One region of the Jannaschia sp. R86511 genome, then DNA from elsewhere that is predicted to be linked to it. Evidence: riboswitches for the same ligand, from Rfam matches in the RefSeq annotation. Region 1 holds a riboswitch; the other holds the start of a gene.
What was found. Region 1 has a riboswitch for S-adenosylmethionine ahead of SJY06_RS13245 (bifunctional o-acetylhomoserine/o-acetylserine sulfhydrylase). Riboswitches for the same ligand answer to the same signal wherever they lie in the genome.
Positions count from the first base shown of each region.

Region 2: another riboswitch for S-adenosylmethionine. It lies ahead of SJY06_RS07955 (O-acetylhomoserine aminocarboxypropyltransferase/cysteine synthase family protein); the one in region 1 lies ahead of SJY06_RS13245 (bifunctional o-acetylhomoserine/o-acetylserine sulfhydrylase).

Region 1 is NZ_JAXHCD010000001.1:2,815,457-2,822,349, forward strand. Features, by position in the region: gene SJY06_RS13220 (DUF885 domain-containing protein) at 1-712, shown strand, start outside; gene SJY06_RS13225 (YkvA family protein) at 838-1,185, shown strand; gene SJY06_RS13230 (DUF4192 domain-containing protein) at 1,267-2,544, shown strand; gene SJY06_RS13235 (RNA polymerase sigma factor) at 2,673-3,368, shown strand; gene SJY06_RS13240 (hypothetical protein) at 3,353-3,931, shown strand; SAM riboswitch class IV at 4,018-4,130, shown strand; gene SJY06_RS13245 (bifunctional o-acetylhomoserine/o-acetylserine sulfhydrylase) at 4,167-5,483, shown strand; gene SJY06_RS13250 (homoserine O-acetyltransferase) at 5,512-6,633, shown strand; gene SJY06_RS13255 (NUDIX domain-containing protein) at 6,634-6,893, opposite strand, start outside.
Region 2 is NZ_JAXHCD010000001.1:1,652,546-1,659,438, reverse strand. Features, by position in the region: gene kdpB (potassium-transporting ATPase subunit KdpB) at 1-590, opposite strand, end outside; gene kdpA (potassium-transporting ATPase subunit KdpA) at 587-2,251, opposite strand; gene kdpF (K(+)-transporting ATPase subunit F) at 2,251-2,340, opposite strand; gene SJY06_RS07970 (hypothetical protein) at 2,337-2,483, opposite strand; gene SJY06_RS07965 (RNA-binding S4 domain-containing protein) at 2,587-2,793, opposite strand; gene SJY06_RS07960 (cysteine hydrolase family protein) at 2,882-3,469, opposite strand; SAM riboswitch class I at 3,658-3,759, shown strand; gene SJY06_RS07955 (O-acetylhomoserine aminocarboxypropyltransferase/cysteine synthase family protein) at 3,999-5,477, shown strand; gene SJY06_RS07950 (LLM class flavin-dependent oxidoreductase) at 5,495-6,817, shown strand; gene amaP (alkaline shock response membrane anchor protein AmaP) at 6,882-6,893, opposite strand, start outside.

The sequences.
Region 1 (6,893 bases):
GCGCATCGCCCCGCCCGGCTCGGCCGCGGCGCCGTACTACACCCGGCCCAGCCTCGACCTGGTCCGTCCTGGCCGGACCTGGCTGCCCACCCTGGGGCGGGAGCGGTTCCCGCTGTGGGACCTGGTCTCGACCTGGTACCACGAAGGCGTGCCCGGCCATCACCTGCAGCTGGCCCAGTGGGCCCTGCTGTCCGACGAGCTGTCGATGTTCCAGACCAGCACGGGGTCGGTCTCGGCGGCCACGGAGGGCTGGGCGCTGTACGCCGAGCGGCTGATGGCCGAGCTGGGCTACCTGGAGGACCCCGGGCACCGGATGGGGTACCTGAACGCGCAGGCGCTGCGGGCGGCGAGGGTCGTGGTCGACATCGGCATGCACCTGGGGCTGACCGTCCCGGACGACCAGCACGGGCTGCCGGTCATCGCGCCCGGCGAGCGCTGGACCCCGGCGCTGGCCGGCCGCTTCCTGGCCGCGCGCACGGGGCTGGACGAGGCGTTCCGGTCGTCGGAGGTCGTGCGCTACCTGGGGATGCCGGGGCAGGCCATCAGCTACAAGCTGGGGGAGCGGGCCTGGCTGGCCGGACGCGAGGCGGCGCGGGCCCGGGCCGCCTCGCGCGGGGCCGAGCTGGACCTCAAGCGGTGGCACACCGCCGCCCTGGGCACGGGGTCGCTGGGGCTGGACGACCTGGCCCGGGAGCTGGCCGAGCTGGGCTGAGCGGGGCCGGACCGGTCGTCACGCCCCTGGTCCCGGCGGCGCCGCGGGCTGCGGGCACCGGCACGGGCCGCGTACCGTTGGACAGTCGTGGGGCACCGCCGCGGGGCCCGGACGGGAGGACGACCATGAGACCGGGACGGGTGGCGGCACTGCGCGTGCTCATCGACGCCCTGCGCGGGGACGGCCCCTACGGCCTGGCCCAGCGGCTGGCGGCCCTGCCCCGGCTGGTGGTGGGCGCGGCCCGGGGCGCCTACGGCGGCTGGGACCGGCGCCGGGTGCTCGGCGTCGTGCTGGGGCTCGCCTACGTCGTGTCCCCGGTCGACGTGGTCCCCGAGCTGTTCCTGGGGGTCTTCGGGCTCGCGGACGACGCGCTGGTCGCGGCCTGGCTGGCCGGTGCCGTGCTGTCGGAGGTCGACCACTTCCTGGACTGGGAGCGGGCCCGGGACCGGGTCGTCCGCGGCACCGTCGCCTGAGCGGTCCTCCACAGGTTGCTCGGGCGGTCCACAGCCCCAGGTGCCCCGTCGCGGACCGGTGGGTGGCCGCACGCTCGTCCGATGACGAGTCGAGCCGTGCCGGCCCCGCCCCCCGACGACCCCGCACCCGAGGTGCGGCTGCGCGACCCCGCCGGCGTGGTGGCGGCCGTGCCCTACCTGCTGGGCTTCGCCCCGCGCCGTTCCCTGGTGGTGGTGGGGCTGGACCGGCAGCGCTCGGTGGGACCGACGATGCGGGTGGACTGGTCGCCCGACCGGCCCGTGGGCACCACCCGGCCCGTGTGGCAGCAGCTGGCGAGGGTGGCCGTGCGCAACGACTGCACGGCCGCGCTGGTGGTGGTCTACGTGGACACGCCCCTGCTCGACCTGCCCGCGGCCTGGGACGACGACCTGCGCGAGGCCGTGCTCGGGCCCTGCGACCTGCCCGGGCCGGCGGGGTCGCTCGAACCGGACGGGACGGCCGGGCCGGACGTCCTCGACCTGCTCGTGGTCGGCCCCGACCGCTTCCGGTCCCTGCTGTGCGGCGACCCGTCGTGCTGCCCGGGGGAGGGGACGGCGGTGGCCGGCACGTCGTCGCACCCGGTGGCGGCCGGGTTCGTCCTCGCCGGCCGCAGCCCCGCACCCGACCGTGAGGCCCTCGTGGTCGAGGCGGTGGTGACGTCCCGGGACCGGCTACGGGCCCGGGACGCGGCCCGGGCGGCGCGCACCACCTCGGGGCGGGGTTCCCGCCCCGAGGTCGGGTCGGCGGACCTCGACCTGTTCGAGCGGTGGGCCGGGTCCCTGCCCGACGGTCCGGACCCCGAGCTGGCCGGGACGCTCGCGGCCGCCTGGGTGACCGCCCCGAGGCTGCGGGACGCCTGCCTGGCCCTGCTGCTGCCCGGCGGACGGGACTGCGCCCTGGCCGTGCTGGCCCCCCACGCCCAGGCGGGCTCGGCGCTGGGGCGGGTGCTCGCCGACCCGGCCTGCTCCCGGGCCACCCGGGTGGGCACACCGGTGCTGCGTCGCCTGGCGGCGCTGACCGAGGGCCCCGAGCGGGCCACGGTCCTGGCCGCGCACGCCTGGCTGTGCTGGGTCGCGGGCGAGGGGACCGCGGCGGTCGTGCTGGCGGAACGGTCGCTGGACCTCGACCCGGCCCAGTCCCTGGCCCGGCTGGTCCTGCAGTGCCTGGGTCACGGTCTCGGCGCCGCCTGGACGACGGCCGGCCCCCGGCCCGGGCCCGGCGGGCGCGGGGGCAGCGGAGCCCGGGGCCGACCGGGTGAACGACGGGTGGACGCCCGCCGGGGGTATCAGGACGGGCCCCGACCGGCTCCTCGGGACATGTCCGGAGGCTGGTGGGGATGATCGGGGAGCGGGTACGGTCCGTGCGGACCCGGGTGCCGACGACCGTCCGCACCCTGCCCGGCGCCAGGTCGTCCCCGGTCCCGGGGCGTGCGCCCGCCGGGTCGACGCCGCACCCGACAGGAGGAGCGATGGCCAGCAACGCGAGCGGTCGCCCTGCGGGCGCCCGGGCCGGTGCGGCGGACGCCGCCGCGACCGGCCCGCGCGCGCCGGGCGACCCGCTGCCGGACCTGGCCGTGCTCACGACCTCGCCGCGCCGCCACGACCTGGCCGACCGGTCGGCCGCGTGCTTCCGGCGCTGGTGCGACGGGGACCCGCTGGCCAGCGCCGAGCTGGTCGCGCTGCTCACCCCGACCCTGTGGCACACGGCCCGGGCGTACCGCGTCGACGCGGCCACCGCCGAGGACGTGGTGCAGAACGCCTGGATGGCCCTGGCGCGACGCCGGGACCAGGTCCGCGACCCGCAGGCCGTCCTGGCCTGGCTGCTGGTCACCGTGCGCCGGGACGCCGCCCGCACCGCCGCCGCGGCCCGGGTCTCGGTCGCCGACCCCGAGCCGCTGCTGTCGGTGCGGGCCGACCCCGCGCCCGGCCCGGCCGCCACGGTCCTGGACGACGACCGCGCCCGACGGCTGTGGGACGCGGTGGGGCGGTTGTCCGAGCGCTGCCAGCGGCTGCTGCGGGTGGTGGCCTTCTCCGACCGGCCGGACTACGCGTCCCTGTCCGTCGACCTGGGCATGCCCATGGGAAGCATCGGGCCCACCCGCGGCCGGTGCCTCAAGAAGCTCCGCGAGCACCTGGGGGAGGAGTCGCAGTGGTCGACGACCTGAACCACGAGGTGGACCACGGGGGCGGAGGGGACCCCGAGGAGCGTGGTGGCGCCAGCGCCGTGCCCGACCAGGCCCGGCGGGTCGACGGCCCGGGCGCCCCGGAGCAGCTGGCCGGTGAGCTGCGGCAGATGTGGGAGCGGCTGGACCCGGTGCCGGCCGGTCTGGCCGAGCGGGCGGTCTTCGCCCTCGAGGTCGGGTCGTTCGGCCCGGACGACCTGGACACCGAGCTGGAGCTCATGCGGCTGCAGCAGAGCGACCTCGCCGGCGCGGGGGCCCGCGGCGACGACGCGGTCCGCACGGTGACCTTCGGCAGCGAGTCCATGACGGTGATGCTCGCCATCAGCGACGTCGACGGCGGGCACCGGATCGACGGCTGGGTGGCGCCCGGCGGGCGACGGGGCATCGAGGTCCGCACGGCCGGCGGCTCCAGCCGTGAGGAGTGCGACGAGACGGGGCGGTTCGCGCTGGCCTTCGTCCCGCCGGGGCACTTCCAGCTGGTGCTCGTCGGCGAGGGCACGGGTGAGGCCGCCCGGGCCGTCGTCACGCCCGCTCTGACCCTCTAGGCGTCGGCCCACCGGCTGGGCCTTCCAGGGGTCCCGTCATCCGGACGCCTGGCGGGCCGACGACGCCGTGTCGTAGTCTCACGGCAGGTCATGAGCACCAGCGTCAAGCCCCGGCTCGCTGGTCGGCAACCCTCCTCCGCGGTGGGGTGCCCCGGGTGAGGACCTGGTCGTCACCGACCGGTGGCGGCAAGCGCGGGCCCCTCGGGGCCCCGGTGACCACGGGAGGTCCACCCCAGTGAACGACGCCTGGTCCTTCGAGACCCGCCAGATCCACGCCGGCCAGCAGCCCGACCCCACCACCGGGGCCCGGGCGCTGCCCATCTACGCCACCACGTCGTACACGTTCTCGAGCACCCAGCACGCGGAGGACCTCTTCGCGCTCAAGGAGTTCGGGAACATCTACACCCGGATCATGAACCCGACCCAGGACGCGGTCGAGCAGCGCATCGCGAGCCTGGAGGGCGGCGTGGGGGCGCTGCTGCTGTCCAGCGGGCAGGCCGCGGAGACCGTCGCGCTGCTCAACGTGGCCGAGGCGGGCGACCACGTCGTGTCCAGCCCCCGGCTGTACGGCGGGACGTACAACCTCTTCCACTACACCTTCCCCAAGCTGGGCATCGAGGTCTCGTTCGTCGAGGACCCCGACGACCTGGACAGCTGGCGGGCCGCGGTCCGGCCCAACACCAAGGCGTTCTTCGGCGAGACGATCTCCAACCCCTACCAGGACGTGCTCGACATCGAGGGCGTGGCCGCGGTGGCCCACGAGGCCGGTGTCCCGCTGGTGGTGGACAACACCGTCGCGACCCCGTTCCTGATCCGCCCGCTGGAGTGGGGCGCCGACGTCGTCGTGCACTCCGCGACCAAGTTCCTCGGCGGGCACGGCACGGCCGTGGCCGGCGTGATCGTCGACGGCGGCCGCTTCGACTACACGGCCCAGCCCGAGCGGTTCCCCGGCTTCAACACCCCCGACCCCAGCTACAACGGCCTGGTCTACGGCCGGGACCTCGGGGTCGGCAGCCCGCTGGGGGCCAACCTGTCCTACGTCCTCAAGGCCCGGGTCCAGCTGCTGCGCGACATGGGTTCGGCCGTGAGCCCGTTCAACGCGTTCCTCGTCGCCCAGGGCCTGGAGACGCTGAGCCTGCGGATGGAACGGCACGTGCAGAACGCGCGCGCCGTGGCCGAGTGGCTGCAGGGCCGGGACGAGGTCGAGCGGGTGGCCTACGCCAGCCTGCCCGGCAACCGCTGGCACGAGCGCGCCGAGCGCTACGCGCCGCGCGGGTCCGGCTCCGTGCTCGCCTTCGAGATCGTCGGTGGGGTGGACGCGGGCCGGCGGTTCGTGGAGGCCCTCGAGCTGCACAGCCACGTGGCCAACATCGGCGACGTCCGCAGCCTGGTCATCCACCCCGCCTCGACCACGCACAGCCAGCTCAGCGTGGCCGAGCAGCTGGCCAGCGGGGTCACCCCGGGCCTGGTGCGGCTGTCGGTCGGCCTGGAGCACGTGGACGACATCCTCGCCGACCTCGAGGCGGGCTTCCGGGCGGCCAAGGGCGCCTGAGGTGGTCGTGTGGCGTGAGGGGGACCCGGTGGGCGGGCGCAGGTTCGTCGCGCTCGGCCCGCTGCCCACCGAGTCCGGCGTCGTGCTGCCGGACGTCAAGGTGGCGTACGAGTGCTGGGGCACGCCCCGGACCGGACCGGACGGCAGCATCAGCAACGCGGTGCTCGTCCTGCACGCCCTGACGGGTGACTCCCACGTCGTCGGCCCGGCCGGCCCGGCCCACCCCTCGCCCGGTTGGTGGGGCGGCGTGGTCGGCGACGGCCTCGCCCTGGACACGCGGCGCTGGTTCGTGGTGGCGCCGAACGTGCTCGGCGGCTGCCAGGGCACGACGGGTCCCGGCAGCCCCGCCCCGGACGGCCGGGCCTGGGGCAGCCGGTTCCCGCACGTCACCGTCCGCGACCAGGTGGCCGTCGAGGCGGCGCTGGCCGACCGGCTCGGCGTCCGCCGCTGGGCGCTGGTGGCCGGCGGGTCGATGGGGGGCATGCGGGCGCTGGAGTGGGCGGTGGGCCGACCGGACCGGGTGGCCGCCCTCACGGTCCTGGCCAGCACGGCCGCCGCGACCGGCGACCAGATCGCGTGGTGCGCCCCGCAGATCGCGGCCGTCACCGCCGACCCGGCCTGGCAGGGCGGCGACTACTACGACCGGCCCGGGCCGGGGCCGGTGGACGGCCTCGGCGTGGCCCGACGCATCGCTCACGTCACCTACCGGTCGCGCTGGGAGATGGACACCCGGTTCGGCCGGGACCCCCAGCCGGGGGAGGACCCGGGCACGGGCGGCCGGTACGCGGTCGAGTCCTACCTCGAGCACCAGGCGGGCAAGCTGGCCGGGCGGTTCGACGCCGGCTCCTACGTCACGCTCACGCGCTCCATGAACAGCCACGACGTCGGGCGGGGGCGCGGCGGCACCGCCGCGGCGCTGGCCACCGTGACCGCGCGCACCACGGTGGTCGCGGTGGACTCCGACCGGCTCTACCCCCCGGAGCAGCAGCAGCACGTGGTCGACCACGTCCCCGGGGCGCGGCTGGTCCTGGTGCGCTCCCGGTACGGCCACGACGGGTTCCTCGTGGAGACCGCGGCCGTGTCCGCGGCGCTGTCGCAGACCCTGGCCGAGGTCGCCGCCCCGGAGGACGGGGCCCGCTGCGGCGCCTGATCAGGCGTCGGACGCGGTCCTGACCCGGTCCGCCAACCGGTCCCAGTCGCGGGCCAGCCCGGCGTGCAGCGGCAGCCCCGGCACCCGGGCCACGGGCACCCAGCTCAGGTCCGCCGTCTCGGCGTTGGCGGCGTGCACCCGGGTCTGCGGCGTGGTGCTGGCCAGGACGTAGTCGTAGCGCCAGTCCTCGTGGTCGGTGCCGGTGACGGTGCCGCGGACCTGCACGTGACCCGCCGCGAGGCCCACCTCCTCGTCGGCCT
Region 2 (6,893 bases), 1.2 Mb from region 1:
CCCTCGACCAGGGCGATCATCCGGTCCAGGAACGTCTCCCCCGGGCGGGCGGTGACGCGCATGACGACCCGGTCGGACAGCACGCGCGTGCCGCCGGTCAACGAGGACCGGTCGCCGCCGGACTCCCGGATCACCGGCGCGGACTCCCCCGTGACGGCCGACTCGTCGACCGAGGCGACGCCGTGGACGATCTCGCCGTCGCCGGGCACCACGTCGCCGGCGCGGACCTCCACCAGGTCGCCGAGGCGCAGCTGCGGCCCGGGCACCTCCTCGGTGGGGGTCCCGGCGTCCAGGCGCCCGGGCTCCAGCAGCCGGCGGGCGGTGCTGTCGCTGCGGGCCCGGCGCAGGGAGTCCGCCTGCGCCCGGCCGCGGCCCTCCGCGACCGACTCGGCCAGGTTGGCGAAGAGCACCGTCAGCCACAGCCACACCGCGATGGCGGCGACGAAGGCCGACGGGTCGACGAGCGCCAGGACGGTGGTCAGGGCCGAGCCGACCCAGACGACGAACATGACGGGGTTGCGCAGCTGGGCCCGGGGGTCCAGCCGGCGCAGGGCCAGCGGCAGCGCGGCCAGCAGGGTGGTGGGGCTCACAGCAGGGCCTCCGAGACCGGGGCGAGGGACAGGCCGGGCAGGAACGTGAGCCCGGCGACGACGAGGACGACGAACGAGAGCAGGCCCGCGAACAGCGGGGTGTGGGTGGGCAGCGTGGCCGCGGACGGGGCGACGGCGTGCTGCCGGGCCAAGGTCCCGGCGAGGGCCAGGACGAGGACGATCGGCACGAACCGGCCGGCCAGCATGGCCAGGCCCAGGACGGTGTTCTGGTACGTGGTGGCCGCCCCGAAGCCGGCGAACGCGGAGCCGTTGTTGTTGGCCGCGCTGGCGTAGGCGTAGAGGATCTCGCTGAGCCCGTGGGCCCCCGGGTCCTGCACGCTGGCCTCGCGCAGCGCGGGCACGGCGGCGGTGACCGCGGCCCCGACCAGCAGCAGGGCCGGCATGGTCAGCACGTACAGCGACACGAGCGTGACCTCGCGCCGGCCGATCCGCTTGCCCAGGTACGTCGGGGTGCGACCCACCATCAGCCCGGCCAGGAACACCGTGAGCACCGCCAGCACGAGCATGCCGGTCAGGCCGGCCCCGACCCCGCCGGGGGCGACCTCGCCCAGCATCATGTTCAGCAGCAGCACCCCGCCCCCGAGACCGATGAACGAGTCGTGGAACGAGTTGACCGAGCCAGTCGACGTCCCGGTGGTCGACACCGCGAACAGCGCCGACGCCGCCTCGCCGAAGCGGGTCTCCTTGCCCTCCATCGCGCCCCCGGCCGCAGCCGGCACCGTCCCCAGCGCGCTGCGCTCGGCCCAGCTGACGACCGCGACGAAGGCGAGCCAGATGCCCGCCATCACCGACACGATCGCGAGGCCCTGGCGACGGTCGCGGACCATGGTCCCGAACGTGCGCGGCAGGCTGAACGGGATCACCAGCAGCAGGAAGATCTCGAGCAGGTTGGTCCACGGGGTCGGGTTCTCGAACGGGTGCGCGGAGTTGGCGTTGAAGAAGCCACCGCCGTTGGTGCCCAGGTCCTTGATGGCCTCCTGCGAGGCGATCGGGCCGCCGACCACGGACTGCGTCCCGCCGGTCAGGGTGGTGACCTCCTGAGCGCCGGCGAAGTTCTGCACCGCCCCGCCGAGGACCAGGACGACGGCCGCGACGAAGGCGAACGGCAGCAGGATCCGGACCGTGCCCCGGACCAGGTCGACCCAGAAGTTGCCGACCCGGTCCGTCCGCGAGCGGGCGAACCCGCGGACCAGGGCGACGGCCACCGCCATCCCGACGGCCGCGGACAGGAAGTTCTGCACCGCCAGCCCGGCCATCTGGACCAGGTGGCCCATGGCCGACTCGCCGGAGTACCACTGCCAGTTGGTGTTGGTGACGAACGAGACCGCGGTGTTGAAGGCCCCGGCCGGGTCGATCCCGTCCAGGCCCAGCGACAGCGGCAGCAGGTGCTGCAGCCGCAGGAACGCGTACAGCAGCAGGGTCGAGACCAGCGAGAAGCCGATGAGCGCGACCGCGTAGACGCTCGCGCGCTGATCCGCCCGGGCGTCGACCCCGGCCAGGCGGTAGACGGCGCGCTCCACGCCCAGGTGCCGGTCGCTGCCGTACACCCGGGCCATGTAGTCGCCCAGCGGCACGTGGACGGCGGCCAGGGTGGCCACCAGGACGCCGACCTGGAGGGTGGCGGCGAGCGTGGCCGGCATCAGAACTTCTCCGGGTGCAGCAGGGCCACGAGCAGGTAGCCGGCCAGCCCGACGGCCACGACGAGCGCGACGACGTCGACCGGGCTCACCGCGAGGTCACCCGGACCAGCAGCAGCAGGGCGACGAACGAGGCGAGGATCAGCAGGACGTAGAGCACGTCGGGCACGACGGGGACCTCCGGTGGGGACCACGACCGCAGGCGGCCGGCGGCCCGGTGGGCCGCGACGCCCATTCACCTCCCGGGGCGGTCCCCGTCCCCTGCGTCCAGACGCCTTCCTGACGCGCCCGTCCCCGGTCCGGACGGAGCCCGGACGCCCCGGGCGCGTGGCACGACCTCAGCCGACCTCGAGGTCCTCCGCACGCGTCGACACCTGGTCCCCGCGCACCAGCCGGCGCCCCCGGCGGGTCTCGACGTCGCCGTTGACGGTCACCTCACCCGAGGCCAGGACGTCCTTGACGTCGGAGCCGGCGTCGACGACGTCAGCCAGCTTGAGCAGCTGACCGAGCTTGATGGACTCACCGGTGATGCTGATCGCCCGCATCGCAGCAGCATCGCAGCAGCCCCGCGACGGCCGCGACCCGCCGCGACCCGCCGCGACCCGCAGCAGGGGGCCGCGACCCGCCGGCTCGTCAGCCGGCGGAGAGCAGGTGGGCCGTCGACACCACGGTGGCGAACTCGCCGTGCAGGTTCGTCGCGGTGGCGCGGGCGAGCTCCTCGGCGCTGACCGTCGAGCCGTCCGGCGCCTGCCGGTCGTGGGTGTGGGTCGCGTCCAGGGCGAACAGCACCCGGTGGCCCAGGTTGGCGCCGACCCGGGCGGTCGTCTCGCAGCAGTGGTTCGTGGTGACGCCGCAGACCACGACCGCCTCCACCCCGGTGGCGCGCAGCCAGGCGTCCAGGTCGGGTGAGCCGTGGAAGGCGGAGTTCACGGTCTTGGTGACGAGCAGGTCGCAGCCCTCCCCCACGCAGTCGGCGAAGGCGTGCCCGGGCGTGCCCGGGGTCAGCGGGGAGCCGGGCGTCGTCGAGTCGTGGCGGACCAGCACCACCGGCCGGCCGGCCGTACGCCACGTCTCCAGCAGGGCGGCCACATTGGCCTCGCACGCCGGGTTGTCACGTCGGCCCCACCACGCCCGGTCGGCGAAGCCACGCTGGACGTCCACGACCACGAGGGCGGTGCGCGCCAGGTCGGGCAGCGGCTCGGTCGGGTCGGGCAGCTCCACGGGCCCATGCTGCCGCACCGAGGTCGTGCACCGAGCAGCGACGCGGGAGGCCGCCAGGGCCGGGTCGGACCGTCGAGGCCGCGTGTCGTGTCGCTGCCCGGTACGCCCGGACGGGTGAGGCTCCGCCCACCTGACGAGACGGCCGTCCCGTTCGTTGACACGCCGCCGTCTGCGCCGCTTCACTGGGCCCACCATCCAGAGCGACCGAGAGACCTGGCTCGTCGACGTCGCAGCAACCTCGCCGCCCCCTCGTGGGTCGGGGTCGGTGCTACCGCCAGGACCGATGGAGTGATCACATGTCCGGCCCGCTGCGCACCGCCGTCCGGTTGCTGACGTCCCACCGCACCCTCGTGCACACCGCCGTCCGCGAGAGCGAGCCCTGTCGGATGTGAAGGCGGCGCGACCACGGTCGCGCCCGGTCCGGTCCCGGACCCCACCCCTCACCCCGTCCACGCGCCACCTCGTCCCCGCGGGGACCGCTGCTGCGAGCGCCGACGCCGCACGGCCGTCCCCGGAGAAAGGCCCCGCCATGTCCCGCCCGACCCCTGCCCCGGACGACCCCACCACCGGCACCACCACCACCAGCAGCACCAACACCACGGAGCAGCCCTGGTCCTTCGCCACCGCCCAGGTCCACGCCGGTGAGCAGGCCGAGGGCGGCTTCGGTGCCCGCATCCCGCCGATCTACCTGACCGCCGGCTTCGTGTTCGACGACTTCGAGCAGGCCCGGGCCCGCTTCGCCGGGGACGACGACGGCTACACCTACTCCCGGATCGGCAACCCGTCCTGCACGGCCCTCGAGCGGCGTCTCGCGGGCCTGGAACGCGGCGACGAGGCCATCCTGGTGGGCAGCGGGCAGGCCGCGGTTACGGTGGCGCTGCTCGGCCTGCTGCAGGCCGGGGACCACCTGCTGTCCACGAGCAGCATCTACGAGGGCTCCCGCGGGCTGTTCCGCGAGAACTTCGCCCGGTTCGGCATCGAGGTCGACTTCGTCGACGACGCGACGGACCTGCAGCAGTGGCGGGACCTGCTGCGACCCACCACCCGCGCGCTCTTCGCCGAGTCGATCCCCAACCCCAAGAACGACCTCGTCGACCTGCGCGCCGTCGCCGACCTGGCCCACTCCCACGGGATCCCCCTCGTGGTGGACAACACCCTCGCGACGCCGTACCTGCTGCGGCCGATCGAGCACGGCGCCGACGTCGTGGTGCACTCCGCGAGCAAGTTCCTGTCCGGGCACGGGGCCTCGCTCGGCGGGGTCGTCGTCACCGCGGGCACCTTCGACTTCGGCGCGCGGCCTGACGCCTTCCCCCACCTCAACGAGCCCTCGCGGGCCCTGCACGGGGCGAGCTACGTGCAGCGGTTCGGACCACGCGCCTACGTCGAGTTCACCCGCCACGTCATCGCGGCCCGGCTCGGTCCCACCATCTCCCCGGTCAACGCGTTCCTCATCCAGCAGGGAGTGGAGACGCTGTCGCTGCGGGTGGCCCAGCACAGCCGCAACGCGCTGGCCCTCGCGCAGTGGCTCGAGCAGCAGCCCGAGGTGCTCTCGGTAGACCACGCGGGCCTGGCCTCCAGCCCCTCGGCCGCACTGGCCCGCCGCTACCTGCCCGACGGGGCGGGGTCGGTCTTCGCGTTCACCCTGTCCGGCGGCGAACCCGCCGCCCGGCGGTTCTTCGACGCGGTGACGCTGTTCAGCCGGATGACGCACGTCGGCGACGTCCGCTCGCTGGTCCTGCACCCCGCGACCACCACCCACGCGCAGCGGACCGAGGCCGAGCGCCGGGCCGCGGGGATCTGGCCGGGGCTGCTGCGGCTGTCGGTGGGCATCGAGGACGTCCGCGACCTGCTGGCCGACCTGGAGCGCGGCCTGGCCGCCGTCCGCGCCGGCACGCCCCGGACCCCGGCGCCGCCGCCCCAGACCCAGACGCACGCCCAGAGCCACACCCAGACCCACGCCCCCGCACCCGCGTCCGCCCCGGCCTCCTCGGCCGTGGCCGCCGCCTGAGACGACGGAGCAGACCCGTGGCACGACTGCAGCACTTCGGCTGGTTCTTCTCGCGCGGGTTCGGTCCGCAGGGGTGGGGCCGCGACGACCACCGGTGGGGCTACCGCTGGACCGAGCCCGCGCTCTACCAGCAGGCCGTCCGACAGCTCGACCAGGCCGGGCTCGACCTGGTGATCATGGAGGACGCCGTCTCGCTCGGCAACGACGAGACGCTCGACCTGCGGGTCCGCGCGGCCTACGGCGGGCCCAAGCACGACCCGCTGCTGCTGGCGCCGTACCTGTTCGACGCCACGCGGCACATCGGGATCGCCCCCACCATCAACGCCGGCATCACCCCGCCCTACCTGGCGGCGCGCCAGGCGGCGACGCTGCAGCACCTGAGCGGGTACCGGTTCGGGGTCAACCTGGTGACCGACGTGGGCAGCGCGCGGCACGTCGGCGCCGAGCCGCTGGGCCACGACGCCGCCTACGACCGGGCCGAGGAGTGGGTCGACGTCGTGCGTCGGCTCTGGCACAGCTGGGGCGAGGGCGCGCTGGTCGCCGACGAGGACACGCACCGGTTCGCCGACGGGGCGCGCCTGGACGCGTTCCGGCACCGCGGGGAGCACTTCGAGGTGGCCGGGCCGCTCAACGCCGTGCCGTTCGCGGGCGGCGACGACCCGGTCGTGGTCTCCCCCGGCGGGTCGCCCCGGGGCCTGGGCTTCGCCGGGGCCCGCTCGGACGTGCAGCTGGCGCTGGCCCCGCTGGACGCCGGCAGCGTGCGGGCCTACCGGCGCAAGGTGCTGGACGCGGCCGCCCGGCACGGGCGCAGCGAGAAGGACCTGCGGATCCTGTTCGTGCTCAAGCCGGAGGTCGTCAGCAGCGCCGAGGAGGCCGACCGGGTGGTGGCGGCGTCCCTGCACCCCGACGAGGACGTGCTACGCCAGGTCGCCCTCGCCTGGTCCAGCGACCTGGAGACCGACCTGACCCGGCTGCCGCTGGATGCCCCGCTGCAGGCGTCGGCCTTCGGCGACCACGTCAGCCAGGGGACGGTCCGGGGGCTGCTGGGCAAGCAGGGCGAGCTCGGGGTGGACACCCTGCGCGAGCTGCTGGCCCGCAAGGCCCGCAAGGGGCGCCTGGCCGACCGCACCGGGCTGGTGGGAACGGCGGGCGAGCTGGCGGACGTCGTGGAGGAGCTGGGCGAGGACGCCGACAACGACGGCATCATCTTCTCCGGCGACCTGCACCCCAGCACGGTGCACCGGATGCTGGACGACCTGGTCCCCGAGCTGCGCCGCAGGGGGGTGCTGCGACGCGAGCCCGGGGACGGCGGCCTGCGCGGCAACCTCTTCGACTTCTAGCAGCTCCGACTTCTGAGGGCCGGGCTCCCGGGGCCGAGGAGGGCCGCGCCGGACAGGGGGACGCTCAGGCGACGGT